Regions from separate parts of the Lysinibacillus sp. NPDC056232 genome, predicted to be linked through region 1. Evidence: riboswitches for the same ligand, from Rfam matches in the RefSeq annotation. Region 1 holds a riboswitch; each other region holds the start of a gene.
What was found. A riboswitch is a leader RNA that binds a small molecule or an ion and turns the genes downstream of it on or off. The one in region 1 is predicted to bind cobalamin.
Positions count from the first base shown of each region.

Region 2: it holds a riboswitch for cobalamin, as region 1 does, so the genes downstream of both, ACFCYJ_RS12570 (ribonucleotide reductase N-terminal alpha domain-containing protein) here and cobT (nicotinate-nucleotide--dimethylbenzimidazole phosphoribosyltransferase) in region 1, are expected to answer to the same signal.
Region 3: it holds a riboswitch for cobalamin, as region 1 does, so the genes downstream of both, ACFCYJ_RS18620 (FecCD family ABC transporter permease) here and cobT (nicotinate-nucleotide--dimethylbenzimidazole phosphoribosyltransferase) in region 1, are expected to answer to the same signal.
Region 4: it holds a riboswitch for cobalamin, as region 1 does, so the genes downstream of both, metE (5-methyltetrahydropteroyltriglutamate--homocysteine S-methyltransferase) here and cobT (nicotinate-nucleotide--dimethylbenzimidazole phosphoribosyltransferase) in region 1, are expected to answer to the same signal.

Region 1 covers NZ_JBHJTF010000001.1:204,745-208,328, reverse strand. Annotated here, with positions in the region: gene ACFCYJ_RS01020 (trimeric intracellular cation channel family protein) at 96-701, shown strand; gene cobT (nicotinate-nucleotide--dimethylbenzimidazole phosphoribosyltransferase) at 809-1,864, opposite strand; cobalamin riboswitch at 1,980-2,156, opposite strand; gene ACFCYJ_RS01010 (response regulator) at 2,685-3,287, opposite strand; gene ACFCYJ_RS01005 (sensor histidine kinase) at 3,274-3,584, opposite strand, start outside.
Region 2 covers NZ_JBHJTF010000014.1:46,995-50,578, forward strand. Annotated here, with positions in the region: gene ACFCYJ_RS12545 (bifunctional adenosylcobinamide kinase/adenosylcobinamide-phosphate guanylyltransferase) at 1-133, shown strand, start outside; gene ACFCYJ_RS12550 (hypothetical protein) at 165-362, opposite strand; gene ACFCYJ_RS12555 (hypothetical protein) at 349-489, shown strand; gene ACFCYJ_RS12560 (ECF transporter S component) at 525-1,019, shown strand; gene ACFCYJ_RS12565 (hypothetical protein) at 1,016-1,699, shown strand; cobalamin riboswitch at 1,809-1,994, shown strand; partial or broken gene ACFCYJ_RS12570 (ribonucleotide reductase N-terminal alpha domain-containing protein) at 2,157-3,458, shown strand.
Region 3 covers NZ_JBHJTF010000027.1:56,861-60,444, reverse strand. Annotated here, with positions in the region: gene ACFCYJ_RS18625 (ABC transporter ATP-binding protein) at 1-435, opposite strand, end outside; gene ACFCYJ_RS18620 (FecCD family ABC transporter permease) at 436-1,494, opposite strand; cobalamin riboswitch at 1,616-1,800, opposite strand; partial or broken gene ACFCYJ_RS18615 (topoisomerase C-terminal repeat-containing protein) at 2,210-2,536, opposite strand; gene ACFCYJ_RS18610 (hypothetical protein) at 2,535-2,720, opposite strand; gene ACFCYJ_RS18605 (MFS transporter) at 2,861-3,584, opposite strand, start outside.
Region 4 covers NZ_JBHJTF010000002.1:47,866-51,449, reverse strand. Annotated here, with positions in the region: gene metE (5-methyltetrahydropteroyltriglutamate--homocysteine S-methyltransferase) at 1-1,187, opposite strand, end outside; cobalamin riboswitch at 1,363-1,541, opposite strand; gene ACFCYJ_RS02300 (hypothetical protein) at 1,653-1,952, opposite strand; gene ACFCYJ_RS02295 (YjcZ family sporulation protein) at 2,180-2,284, shown strand; gene ACFCYJ_RS02290 (Dph6-related ATP pyrophosphatase) at 2,632-3,342, opposite strand; gene ACFCYJ_RS02285 (ATP-binding cassette domain-containing protein) at 3,453-3,584, opposite strand, start outside.

The DNA of each region.
Region 1 (3,584 bases):
CTCTTAGATACAAAAAAGGAGACTTTAATGATTCCTAGTATGGAATCTAATTTAAAACTACATGAAATGATTTATTCACTTAAGGGGTGAAAGGGTTGGCTTGGGAGGTTTTTAGTATCATTGGAACAATTGCCTTTGCTATTTCCGGGGCAATAATTGCAATGGAGGAAGAATACGATTTATTCGGTGTTTATATACTCGGTATCGTAACTGCTTTTGGTGGTGGGGCTATACGAAATCTACTCATAGGTTTACCTGTAACAACATTGTGGGGTCAAGATATGATGTTTCAAATCGCCATTGCAGCCATTACAATTTTTTTCTTATTTCCACATCGTCTCATTCAGCATTGGCATCGTTGGGGCAATTTCACTGATGCTATTGGATTATCGGCATTTGCGATTCAAGGTGCCCTTTATGCTGTGAAGCTCGACATGCCTATTAGTGCCGTTATTGTAGCTGCTGTCTTAACAGGGTCAGGTGGTGGAATTGTTCGCGATTTATTAGCTAGACGTAAACCGTTAGTTCTTCGTGATGAAATCTATGGTGTTTGGGCAGCATTAGCCGGGCTTATGATCGGGCTAAAAATTTTTACAGGGGATATCTTTTTATATGTATTATTTGGAGTGATCACAGTACTAAGAATACTTTCATACATGAAGAAATGGCGTTTACCGTTACGGAAGTTGAGTCGAGCATAGTTATACTGTTGCATAATAACAAGCCCAAATATCAGATTTGGGCTTGTTTTAAATTTTTAAATTCCTTATTTATCACAAACTCCGTGCATCCTCAGCAGCGACTAAAGTTAATTTTTCAACAGCAACATAGCTTCTTCTAAAGTAGTCATATTTTTCATCATAGAGCAAGCTGCGTCCAAAATTGGAAAGGCTAAAGCTGCACCAGAGCCCTCACCCAATCGCATATTCATCTGCAACATCGGTTCAACTCCGAGCATTTCAGCAGCAATTTTTGCACCTGGTTCTTCAGAGGCATGAGATGGAATGATATAGTCTTTTACGTTTGGTTCGAGTTCGTATGCAATAAGTGCAGCAATAGTAGAAATAAAGCCATCAATAACAACTGGTTTACGATGTGCAGCTGCGGCAAGTATCACTCCAGCCATAGCGCCTATTTCTAATCCACCAACCTTTGCAAGAATATCAATAGCATCATCACGATTTGGTTTATTTAATGCAATAGCATTGTGAATGACTTCTACTTTATGTGCTATCCCCCCTGGTCCTACTCCTGCACCAAAGCCTGTCACTTCATTTGGATGACATTCGTGAAGAACCGATAATATTGCAGCACTTGGCGTCGTATTACCAATACCCATTTCGCCTGTCCCGAGTACATTCGCCCCTTTTTTTATTTCTTCCGTAGCTACTTCAATTCCTACTTCAATAGATTGAATGGCTTCTTCCCTTGACATAGCAGGACCTTTTGCCATATTGTCCGTACCATATTTAATTTTTTTTATGATAACACCAGCATCATGTGGAATATCCTCTTTTACACCAACGTCTAATGTGACAATTTTTGCATTTGTGATTTTTGCGATAGCACAGACACCTGTTCCTCCTCTAGGAAAATTTAATGTTTGAAAGACCGTCACATTTTGTGGATTAGGTGTTACCCCTTCATCACAAACACCATGATCTGCTGCACAGACAATTATCGTCTTATTATCAATCGCAGGAAATAGGTCTCCTGTAATTCCTGATAGTTGTACAGCAAGAGCCTCCAGTTTCCCCAAGCTTCCAGGAGGCTTGCAAAGTGCATCTATGCGTTCCCTTGCTTCCTCCATCATTTTGTGGTCAGCACATTGAATGTTTTGAATCGTCTGTTGTAATAATTGCATGAAAATTTCCCCTTTCTTTTTTGCCCTTGTTACTCGATGAATGATTTAGAGAAAAAAATAAAAAGCCTGTAGTTTATTCCATAACAAATAAACTACAGACTTTTCCATCGTCTATATAATACGAAGCAGATAGGCAGGTCTCCTGGCTCAATTTCAACATTTCATAGAACCTTCCCAGAACGATGCTAGTGGCATTCTCTATGAAACTCCCTTTTACAGTGGTGGGACCGCTAAAGCTTTTCACTTTATTCCCTATTCTCCCGCTATGGGCACCTAATGCTTTTATGCAATTATTTTAAATTTACGACAAAGTGTTTAATGTGTCAATATTTCGAATTTTTAAGCTTCATTGGTTTTTAAAGTGACGGCTATGCTTAATAATTCATATTTAAAAACTTTAACACAAAATATCAACGTAATTACTGCATTAGTAGTTAATACTAATAGTTCATTTATATTAGTATTAAGATTTCGAATCCCTAAAATAAGTGTTTTTCTAATAGCTTCAATAATAATTAAGTGGATTAATAGAAACAAATAGCATTGGAAATTTTCAACAAATCACCATAAACACCCGATAGCGTGTCCAAAATCATGATAGATCCATGAGTATTAGTTCTCGTTTCAAATAAGTAATACATCGCACAAATTATTTCTTTTTCCAACAAAAAAAAACGAATTAAGATTGTTTTAATGTTTGATAAACAAACCCTTTTAAATAAAATACTGCAAAAATGATCTCAGAAACTCAAATGAAAGTTTTATCTATATGTACATATTCGAGAAAAATCCTTTGACTTATTGTCGCTGAGGTCATAACTTATGAAATTTGCTTTATCCATTTAATCGCAGCTTCAGCACGAGTTTCAACATTTAGTTTAGAGAAAATACTAGTAAGATTTTTTTCAATCGTTCGTTGGCTTAAACTAAGTTCCATTGCAATTGTTTTATTTGGTAATCCGTCTTTTACTAAATCTAAAATTTTTTGTTCTCTTTCGGTCAACCTAGTTGATTTTTCTGTTTTAGAAAAATTCGAATTAAGTTGTTTAATTAAAGAAAGTGGCATGATAATTTTTTCTTCTAATGCATAATTAATAGTGTCAATCAATTGTTTTCTACTATCCGATTTACTAACAAATCCATAAACCCCTTTTTCTAACAAATCGGTAATATATCTTTCGATGTTATAGCCAGTGTAAATAATTGCAATTGCTTCTGGATGAATATTGATTATTTTTTCTATAAATTCCAAACCATCCGTATCTGGCAAATTAAAATCAACTAAATAAACGTCATAAGGTGCTTTGGTTAACTGTTGAAGGGCAAGATATGGATCCGTAAACACATCTGCATGACAATTTAGCTCGGCTTTTAATATGGCCTTAGTTCCTTCACCAATTGCAATATGATCATCCAACACCATTATTTTCAAGATCCTCACCTATTTTCATAGATATTTTGATTACTACACCAGATGGGTGATTAGGGGTGATTTCAAATGTACCTTGGTAATAATTAATCCGCGCTTGTATCCCCATTAGCCCAATACTTTTGATTTCGTTTAACTGATCATTCATATCTAGACCTATACCATCATCAATATATTCAATAATAAGTCTTTGAGCTTTTGATGTAAGGTTAATATGAACGATATGCGCCTGTGAATGCTTATTAGCATTCGATAGTAGCTCTTGAATTATACGATAGATAGTAGTAGCTT
Region 2 (3,584 bases), on a different contig from region 1:
ACGTGGCGTTGTTCCAATGGAAAAACAGGCACGATTGTTGCGTGATACATGTGGGCGTTTGTACCAGGCATTATTTGCTGAAGCCGAACAAGTCGTACGCATTTGGTACGGCATTGGGGAACAAATCAAATGATATAGATTTGAAAAATTTAGAAGGCTTTTCATTAAAAATGTTTGGGTTGATGATTGTTAAAACCTACGCTATGTATATAAGTTGATTGGAGTGGAGGCTGGGTGACTCCTTGGGAATCAGCTATAGAGGAACGAAGGCTAAAACCATCACGTCCTGTGATAACGCCTTCGTGACCAACCTCGTGTTGGCCCGAGACCCTGGAGCGAGCAAAACGAGTGAAGCGGCTCATCGGACGCCCCCAGGAAGCTTTGCTCTGTGCGAAAGCGAAGCGACAGCAATTGTTTTATCTGTGCGAAAGCGAAGCGACAGCAACAACAAAGCACCCAGCCGGAACGGAAATCAACCACAAGTTATAATGTATAGCCAAATATTATAGGAAAGAGGAAATAGGATGGATCGACAAAGATTAATGAAATTGACGCTCACTGCCATGGTAGCAGCAATTTGTGCAGTGGGTGCAGTCATTAAAATTCCAACATTTATTTCAACTGCAGCGCTTGATTCTGCACCTGCATTGTTGAGCGTTGTATTTTTATCTCCAGTATTAGCTGGGGTTGCGGGAGTCATTGGGCATTTTATCTCAGCCTTAACTACTGGCTTCCCTCTAGGGCCACTACATATTATTATCGCGGTAGAAATGTTTATTGTTGTATGGATCTTTGGGGTAATGCATAAAAAAGGAATGCATTTCTGGAAATGGCCTGTGGCACTTATATTAAATGGCGTTGTGGCACCTTTACCATTTTACTTTATCATTAGTCCGGCATTTTACTGGGCGTCACTGACTAGTCTTCCATTGGCAACACTCGTAAATCTGGTGATCGTTGCAATTGTGATGCCAATTCTCTCTAAGGTGTTTGTGCGTAAGGAAGGTCGAGTACATTGAGAAATGCAATAAAAATAGGTGAGCTGTTTGCTACAACAGATAATGCCGCAGCAATTGGCGAAAAACCACAAGATGTTGTGTCTGCCCCAGACAAACTAACGGCATACTTAACGGCGCGTGTTACTTTTTTAGAGCAGCTTGCTGCAAATGCTTTACCAAGACATATTTTACTTGCTAATTTTTCAGGGGATGCTGCATGGTCTCGTTATATTGCAGGCATTCAGCAGGTTTTTGATGAGGTGAGTCTTATTTGTCCGCCAATAGACGGTAGCACAGAGTCCAATATGCCGACTTTACAATCAGGTTTGTCTATAACGATGCTTGGTGAGCAGCAGAAACGCACAGTAACTAAGTATGAGCAGCTAAGTTGGTACACATATGGGATGCCGCTTGTAGGCAATGAAATCCTTGCACAGCCTGAAAATGTCGCACAGCTACAACCTATTTTTCAAGCGTGGAAAGAGGGAATCGTGCAGCAAGTCTGGCCAGTTGGATCAAAAGGTCTGCAAGCAGAATTTACCCGACTTTTTGGCGAGCAACAAGTCAAAAGTTCATTAGATGTTGAGAAAACGGCTGGTCCATGTGCAGTAGTTTTGCTAGGAATACAGCTAGAAAAAGAGCAGCTAGCACAAAAATATTTTCCTGGAAATTTTGAAAAACTACGTAAAACTGCATTGTAATTGGGCTTGCTTCGAGAAAAAGTAGCACATTATAACTTGCAAGGGGCAAAACGCCTATTGCAACAATAAACACAATATGTTAGATTTGTTTAGGAGTTAAAACACTATATATAGTATTTGGACGAGCGGTACCAATGTGGTTTAAAAGGGAATTCGGAAAAGAGTCATCTTAGGCCGAAGCTGTCCCCGCAACTGTAAGTGCTGACAAATGATGACTAGCCACTGTGAAGAACGGGAAGGCCATCATTTGGAGGAAGCATGAGCCAGGAGACCTGCCGAGTTGTTCAAGACAGCAACACATTCTTCGGGGATTGAGAAGTGGAGGCGAGAGATTTGTCCACTTCTTAGTGTGCATGTCCTTCATTTCCATTTCCGATTTTACAGCGATCACGTAACCGATAGATGTTGCGTGATCGCTTTTTGTGTTGCTGGAGAAAGAAAGGGAGAGAATGTATACATGACAATTCAAATCGAACAGCAAATTGCTAAGCTCAAGAAAAGTTATACGGAGGATGAACTTGAAAGTTTTGTAAGGTTATCGGATCGTTGGCTACGAAAAAACGACAATGCCACATTTGAAGCATGGGCGGATGCGATGATTTTACAAACGCTTAGCTTAATTGATGAGGAGGAGCCATACTGGACATTTGTCGCAGCTCAAATTTATTTAGAAAAACTATATGATCAATTTGCAACGCGTCGTGGTGTCTCAGTGAAAGATGTTTATAAGGTTTTCCCAGAACATTTAGCAGACTATACAGAAGCTGGTTTGTATCATGAAAGTTTAACAACAAAGTATAGTGAGCAGGAGCTTCAGGAACTCGCTTCTTATCTAGAATCAAGTCGTGATGAGTTGTTTACGTATATTGGTTTAAAAACATTAATGGACCGCTATGTAGTCCGTGATTACACGAAAACACCAGTGGAGCTACCGCAGGAACGATGGATGGTCATTGCAATGACTCTTATGCAGGATGAGACAGAAAATCGTTTAGAAAAAGTACATGAATCTTACTGGGCAATGAGTAATTTATATATGACTGTTGCCACACCAACATTATCGAATGCAGGTAAAACGCATGGTCAGTTATCTAGCTGCTTTATCGATACAGTAGATGATAGTTTACAAAGTATTTATGATACGAATACAGATGTCGCAACATTATCGAAGTACGGCGGTGGTATTGGTGTTTATATGGGCAAAATTCGTAGCCGAGGCTCATCGATTAAAGGCTTTAAAGGTGCATCAAGTGGTGTTTTACCATGGATTAAACAACTTAATAATACGGCGGTTTCAGTCGATCAGCTAGGTCAACGACAAGGAGCTATTGCTGTCTATCTAGATGTTTGGCATAAAGACGTCTTTACGTTTTTAGATTTACGCTTAAACAATGGGGATGAGCGTTTACGTGCTCATGATATTTTCACAGGGCTATGCTTACCGGATTTATTTATGGAAACGGTAGAAGAGCGCGGGGAATGGCATTTATTTGACCCACATGAAGTGCGAGAAGTTATGGGCTTTTCACTAGAGGATTACTACGATGAGAAAAAGGGTGACGGTTCTTTCCGTACTAAATATGAGGAATGTATCGCGAATCCATTGTTAAGTCGTGAAGTCGTTCCAGCCATTGATATTATGAAGCGTATTATGCGCTCACAGCTTGAAACAGGCGTACCGTTTATGTTCTATCGAGATGAAGTCAATCGCATGAATCCGAATAAGCATGAAGGGATGGTTTACTCAAGTAATTTGTGTTAATAGTAGCACCTTCAATCAGAAATGGTTGTCGAAAACTCCGTTAAACGGGGAAAGTCACAATGTGATAACCCACCGTGCTAAATCTTTTGATTTAAATATATTAATCAAAAGTAAAAGCCTAAC
Region 3 (3,584 bases), on a different contig from region 1:
TTTTTTCTCACCACCAGATAATGAACTAAAAGTACGTTCACTTAAATGCAGTACGCCTGCTTGCTGCATCGATTCCTCGACAATAGCTAGATCTTCTTTTGTATCCACTTCCATAAGCCTTTTATGCGGTGTACGTCCCATTGCAACAAGGTCCTTAACAGTGAACTCAAAAAGCACTGGTGTTTCCTGCCCTACGACGGCTAGTTGCTTTGCTATCTCCTTTGAAGATTGCTTGTAAATATTTTCATTAAATAAAAATACTTCTCCCTCTTGAGGTTGTAGCATACGGTACATATTTTTTAATAGGGTCGATTTCCCACTGCCATTAGGACCAATTATGCCCACAAACTCGCGTTCTTGAATATGTACAGAAACATTGTTTAATATTTTCACCTGCTGCACGGCAAAAGTAAGGTTTTTTGCTACGTATACCATCTAATTTTCCTCCCCGAAAGAATACATTTGCTTACGCAACATCCATATGAAAAATGGGCATCCGCATAAAGCAGTAATAATTCCAATCGGCATTTCCTCAGGTGCAATCACAATGCGCGCAGCTGCATCAGCCCATATTAAAAATATCGCACCAATTAATGCACTGACTGGCAGTACAAACTTATAATTTGAGCCGACAATCATGCGTACGATATGTGGAATAATCAGGCCTATAAAGCCAATTGCACCACTTACAGCAACTAGGACACCTGTTAATAGGGAAATTAATAGAATTAGTAGCAATCGAAATTTCTCTAAATTAACCCCCAGCGTAACAGCAGATTCTTCGCCTAGTAAAAGTAAATTCAAATGACGTGCATGAAGACGTAAAATTACGTAGACGACCGTCAAAACAACGAACGGAATCATTAAATTTACCCATTTCGCTCCAGCCAGACTTCCCATCATCCAATACATCACTGCTTTTATGCCGCCCTCTTCTTTCGCCATCATCAGCATAAAATTCGTCATTGCTGACAAAACTAGTGACACGGCAATTCCGGCTAATAATAGTCGAATAACTGAAATTCGCCCCTCAACTCGTGCTAAGAAAAACACGATTAGTACTGCAATCGTCGCACCTATAAAAGCCGCAAGTGATAGCGCATACATACCTAAAAATGAAAAAGCGCCAAGTAAAATAACAGACGTCGCCCCGACAGATGCACCGGAAGATACACCTAAAATATATGGGTCTGCGATTGAGTTGCGAACTAAAGCTTGTATAGCAGCTCCCGAAATTGCAAGACCCGCTCCGACTATTATGGCAAGTACTACGCGGGGAGTACGAATTTGCCAGATGATGATTTCCTGCGAACGACTCCAATCTTCTGTAATGCCAAGTGGATTGAACGGGATATGCGACAAAATAATACGCCATACAATACTAGGTGTAATAGACACTGAGCCTACCATTATCGCTAACGTCAGGGATATTAGAACGACACCAGTCAACACTAATAAGAGTAGGTTGATTTTTCTAGTTGTTGGATTCTTCAAAACGCTCTCCTCTCTTAAAGCAAAGGGCATAAAAAAAATCCCCTTGTCTACAAGAGGATGTCATAGTTAAATAAAGGGCGTCTCTTCCCAGTCACTACAACCATCCTCGTGGTTCTATGTAAGTTTGTTGCTTTTATTGGCAGGTCTCCTGGCTTAGGTTCATCATCTATACGCCTTCCCATAGCTCGCTACAGTGACATATTGTATAGACTCTCCATTACAGTTGCGGGACAGCATCGGATTTGCACCGATTTCCCTTTTAAGCAAACGAACAATGTCATTCGCACCAACAAAAATTATTAAGTTATAAGAGGAACAATATCAGAATATTTTCCAGATAGCAATTATATTATATATTACATTAAAGCAAAAATAGTAATAAACGAGATATTAATAGCTAGAAAATAGAACCATTAAACATTAATTACTATTAGAAAAATAAAATAAATTTAGATAATAATTTATCTTACCTTACTATACAAATTCCTCATAGTACGCTATTAGTAATCTCTTTCTTCTCGATATTCAATATCAGTGAGGGTAACACTCTACATAATCTACTAACAAATCTTTCATTCCGTTTTTTTGGTTATCTATTTTTATAAATGGAAATTATAAAAATACAAAGGATTTTCTTTTTAAAAGGGTAGTGAAAATTAATTCAGAAAGATTCATAAATGCTTAATTTATATCCTTATTTTTCAAATTCCATCTTTCAACTAAAATATTCGTTGTCTGTATTTTTTTCATATTTTAATTGAGCATCGAATTTAGAACCTTTTTTACTTGTTAAGCCTTTTACCAATACCGTTCCATCGGCTAGCAATTTCTTCACCATTGTTTTGGTAGGCTTCTTCTTCATCGTGGCTAAAAATTTATCGTTTTTCCAGATGACAAATTTACAGCCCTTTTTCCAGTTACTGCAGCCGAAGCCTTTTTGTCCTTCAATCACGCTATGACCACATAATGGGCATTTCCCCACTGCTTCAAATTTCTTCTTTGTTCGTGTTACTTTGCTGAGTGTCACATCTTCACTATTTTTAAAACCAATTTCCATGTGTATCACCAATCAACCCCGCAACTCTATTTCCTTCTTCATCTTCTATAAAAAGACCAATATCTTTTACTACCTTATCTTCAATGTTATCAAGATTGTATTTTAATAACTCTTGAAAAATATGTTCTTTTTCTTCTTCAGTGACCTTTTCGGATTCAATGTATTTCATTTATTCGACCCCCTTTATACGATTTTAATAATTTTCCTAATACCTTAATTCAGCACTTCTTCCCTTTTCAAAACTGACAGAAAACTCCACTCACAATAAAGTACACAACATAGTAAAGTGTGATTCAAACCTTTTTATAATTATCTGTTTAAAGAAGAAGCACCTTTATAAAAATATTCCTGCCGTTTAGCACCTGATACAGTTTTTAATGCCAATAACCCTAATAAGAAGAAGGCAAATGAACCTATTAACCCCACAGGACGGATCGAAGTTAATTCAGCTGCTAAACCTATTAAAACCGTTAAAGCAACAATGAAACCTGCTTCAATGACACTAAAGATGCTTCCGAATCTTCCCATCATCCCCACAGGAACATGATTTTGGTAGAAAGTCAAGTACCCTGTATTTGCAAACGTTACAGCAAACCCAATTAAAAATACACCAGGCACTGCACTAAAAAAGCCACTCGAACTATAAAGTACTAAATATCCTATTGCGGTAAAAATGGTACCAATACCTATTAAAAGATTAACGGCAAGTTGTTTTGAAAATACTGAATTAATAATGGATCCTATAATTATTCCAGCTCCAAAGACACTTAATAAAAATCCATAATTGGTGTCTGATATTGAAAGTACGCCTTTAGCAAAGGCTGCCTCGAGAGAATCTATTGCAGTCATGAATATAGTAGTGCAACTAAATAATAAATATATTTTTGTGACATAGATATTGTCCTTACTGAAATTAAAAACAATCCGAAAATCATTTTTTATCAAATCCCATGTAAATCTTTGCCCCTCTGTCTCTTTGAGTCTTGAATCAACATTAGGTAGCAGCATTATAATAAGTGCTGAAAAAAATAAA
Region 4 (3,584 bases), on a different contig from region 1:
ACCTGGTTTTGACGAATCGGATGATTTTTTAGGGCTTCAATCGCCTTCATACTTTCTGATAAGTTATGAATCGTGCTACCATCTTTGTCTCGTCTAAATTTAGTTACCTCAACGATTTCTACGATTTTTTCATCAGCGAAGGAAAGTGCATTTTTTAGAACAGGATCGAGCTTATTTTCAAGAGAGGTCGTTATTGGTACGTGTTGTAGGTTGCTAGATGGTTGAATCCATAATGCTACAGCATTACTTAGTGTTTCAATTGCCTGAATCGTAGAGTTTACCTCTGCTAGGTTTGAACGCCAAATATCACGGCCATTAACAACACCAATCGCTAATACTTTATCTTTAGGAAAGCCAAATTGACGAAGCGATTCCATATTCCCTTTATAGCCATGGACGAAATCTAAACCAAAACCTTGAACAGGGAGTGCCATTATTGCTTCATAAGAGGTTAATGCTTCAAAGTATGTTTGAAGCATTATTTTCGCCTCTGGCACTGCTCCAGCTAGTTGTGCGTATATTTCTTGTACAAGCTTTATTTCTGTCTCATCTAATGTAGTTACAAGGGATGGCTCTTCTAGTTGAATCCAATTGGCACCTGCATTCACTAATTCTTTCAACACTTGGGCATAGAGTGGTAGTATGGCCAGTAAATATTCAACTTGTGTTACCTTGTTATAACCTTTCGTTAGTTTGCAAAATGTATAAGGACCAATTAATGTCGGCTTTGCGATAATGCCGTATGCTTCTTTAGCCTCTAAAAAATCTGCTAAAACTTTGTTTTCCGTTATTTGTAATGTTTGTTCTTCAAATTCTGGCACAATATAATGATAGTTTGTATTAAACCATTTTGTCATTTCACTGGCCACTGCTGTTTTGTTCCCACGTGCTATGCTGTAATAGGTATGTAAATCTACCTTTCCACCTTGCCAGTTAAAACGCTTAGGTACTAAACCAAACATCACGGCTGTATCTAACATTCTATCGTAATAAGTGAAGTCTCCAACTGTTACCATATCTATGCCCAGTTGAAGCTGTTTTTCTATCCTAGATAATCGGATATTCTTTATTTTTACTTGAAAATCTACTTCAGAAAGTTCATGTCGCCAAAATGCTTCTAATGCTTTTTTCCATTCACGATCTTCCCCAATGTATGGGTAGCCAATTAGTGTACTTGTATAAGTCATTTCAATCACCCTTTCAGAAATAATAAAAAGCCATTCTCCTTCTAGGAAAATGGCTGCATGTTAAATTTGTCAATGAAAAAACAATACGAAGAAGTGTATACTTCCGCATAGGTCATTCGTTGTCGCACAGTGCCTGAATGGTCACTTTTCACCACCTATTTCCACGTAGGTATTTGGTGTGTACTAGAAATTGGCAGGTCTCCTGGCTTTTCATCAACACGCCTCACTGCCTTCCCAGTTTCCCAGTGGCATTTGTGATTTGCTCCGAATTACAGTTGCGGGACAGCGTCGGATTTACACCGACTTCCCTTTTAAGCCAAACTATCATTTGGCACCAACTCTTACACAATATTCAATTATGCTCCTACTATAACATATATTTCAGAATAGTAGAAATTTTTTCTTAAAAATTTAAAGGATTGTACTAGTCATGTTTTAATCAAAAGTCCAATACATTCTCGATATTTACTTCGTACCTCTATATTTGAGCATAGATAGTATTCCAAGAATCGGTCCAATCGCTAATATGGTAAAGACCCATTCCCAACCAATGATTCTCTGAATAATAGGGATGAGATTGATAGAAATTATAGTAACTAGGAAACCAATACATATTTGAAAAGTAAGGGCTGTACGTACATACTCAACTTCAGCTATTTCTGAGACTGCTGCAGAAAACCTTGCATCATAGTATCCCCCTTTAAAATAAGATTGAATAATGTCATTATACAAAAAAAATAGAAAACGAATCCACCTCTTGTTCATATAAAGAGATTAAAAGCGCTGATGCAAACACTATAGTTCCAATCCAGTCGACTTTCGGCGCACCTTTTTGTATTCAATGAATAACTGCCTACCACAACTTTTTCAAAGTTACCCCTTTTATTAAATCTCCGGATATTTAATTTTATTTTTATTTTTTTAGTAGATAAATATCGCAAATCCTTTTAATAACAATTCATATTATAGATATTGAAAGGAGGGAAATTACTATGTCTGAATATTACGGCAGTGGTTCTGGTTCAGCATTTGCGTTAATCGTTGTTCTATTCATTCTATTAATTATTGTCGGCACTAGCTTTATAGGTTTTTATTAATACCAAATACCACCTTTCATGCTCATAACGTATAGGATCATACAAACTAATCCTATACACCTCCCATTGTTAAGGGTCACTTTCCTCCGATGACCCTTTTCATCATTTTCTTATTCTGCGTTATTCCAGACAGTAAGACAATGCATTTTATACTGTCGGTAAACGAGATGGCTGGCAACTAAAATGTTCGTCGATAGTACTTAGAACAATGAAGATTTCTTTAAAAACTAAAAACATGGAACACTGCCTAAAAAAAGATAGGCAATGTCCCATGTTTTTCTATGCATGAAAGGAACATGCATGCTCATCTCATCATCGTCTGCACTTTAGCGATTGAATTGAATCGATTAACTATCTGAAAGATTTACCTTTTGATCTAGTTCCAAAGGCAAAAAAGCATATTCTCCGCTTCTAATAACATCACATTTACGAACTGGAATAGGTTGTTTAAAGATGGGTCCATCTAATACTGTAGTATGGAATTCTCCACCTTCTCCGCATGGGTCAATCCCTCGGGCTTCAAGCTCTTGCACGTATTCGTGGGTTAACGTTCGCCCTAAATCGTCCTCCCGCATACCTAAAGATAAATTAACAGTAACAATGATTGTAACAAATCCTAGGTTTATGAATTCATCGACAACTTTACGATGATTCATTTCCCATAAAGGCATGCCTAGATTTAAACCAGCATTTTTCGTAACCTTGTCGTGCCAGCAGCCATGTTCAGGCATATCTAAGTCCCCTGTTACTAAAACTTCTGCACCTTGTTTTTTAGCTTTTTCTAAAAGACTCATAAATATTTTTTCATAATCTGTCCAGCTTGCTGCTGCAGTATAAACTGGTAAACCTATAGAATTAGCTTGAGCACGTATGAGTTCCGGTGGCATTCCGTGAGATCTGGAACGATTCCCTTCTTCCTCCATCATGACAATTAGTCCTATCGCCTCTCCAACCTGCATTGCTTTATATAAAGCTAAGACACTATCTTTTCCTCCGCTAAATGAAGCGATAAATGGATGCCCTTGAGCATTATTTTTCCAGTCCACTAATTCTGTCATTCCTATCTTTCCCCTTTTATTCTACTAACTTTTTTCAAGCTCTTTCTCAGGATAACATAAAAACTCATTTGCATTTATTTTTGCAAATGAGTTTTTGAGGTAGCTTTCTTTTAATAACTATTTGCCACAAGACATTGGTATATCGCCATCATCTCTCGTTTATTTAACTCACGAATTCGATTGAAAATGGGAATATCGGCCACAGCCTCCGTTCGCAAGCTTTCAGCCACAACATCACTTAC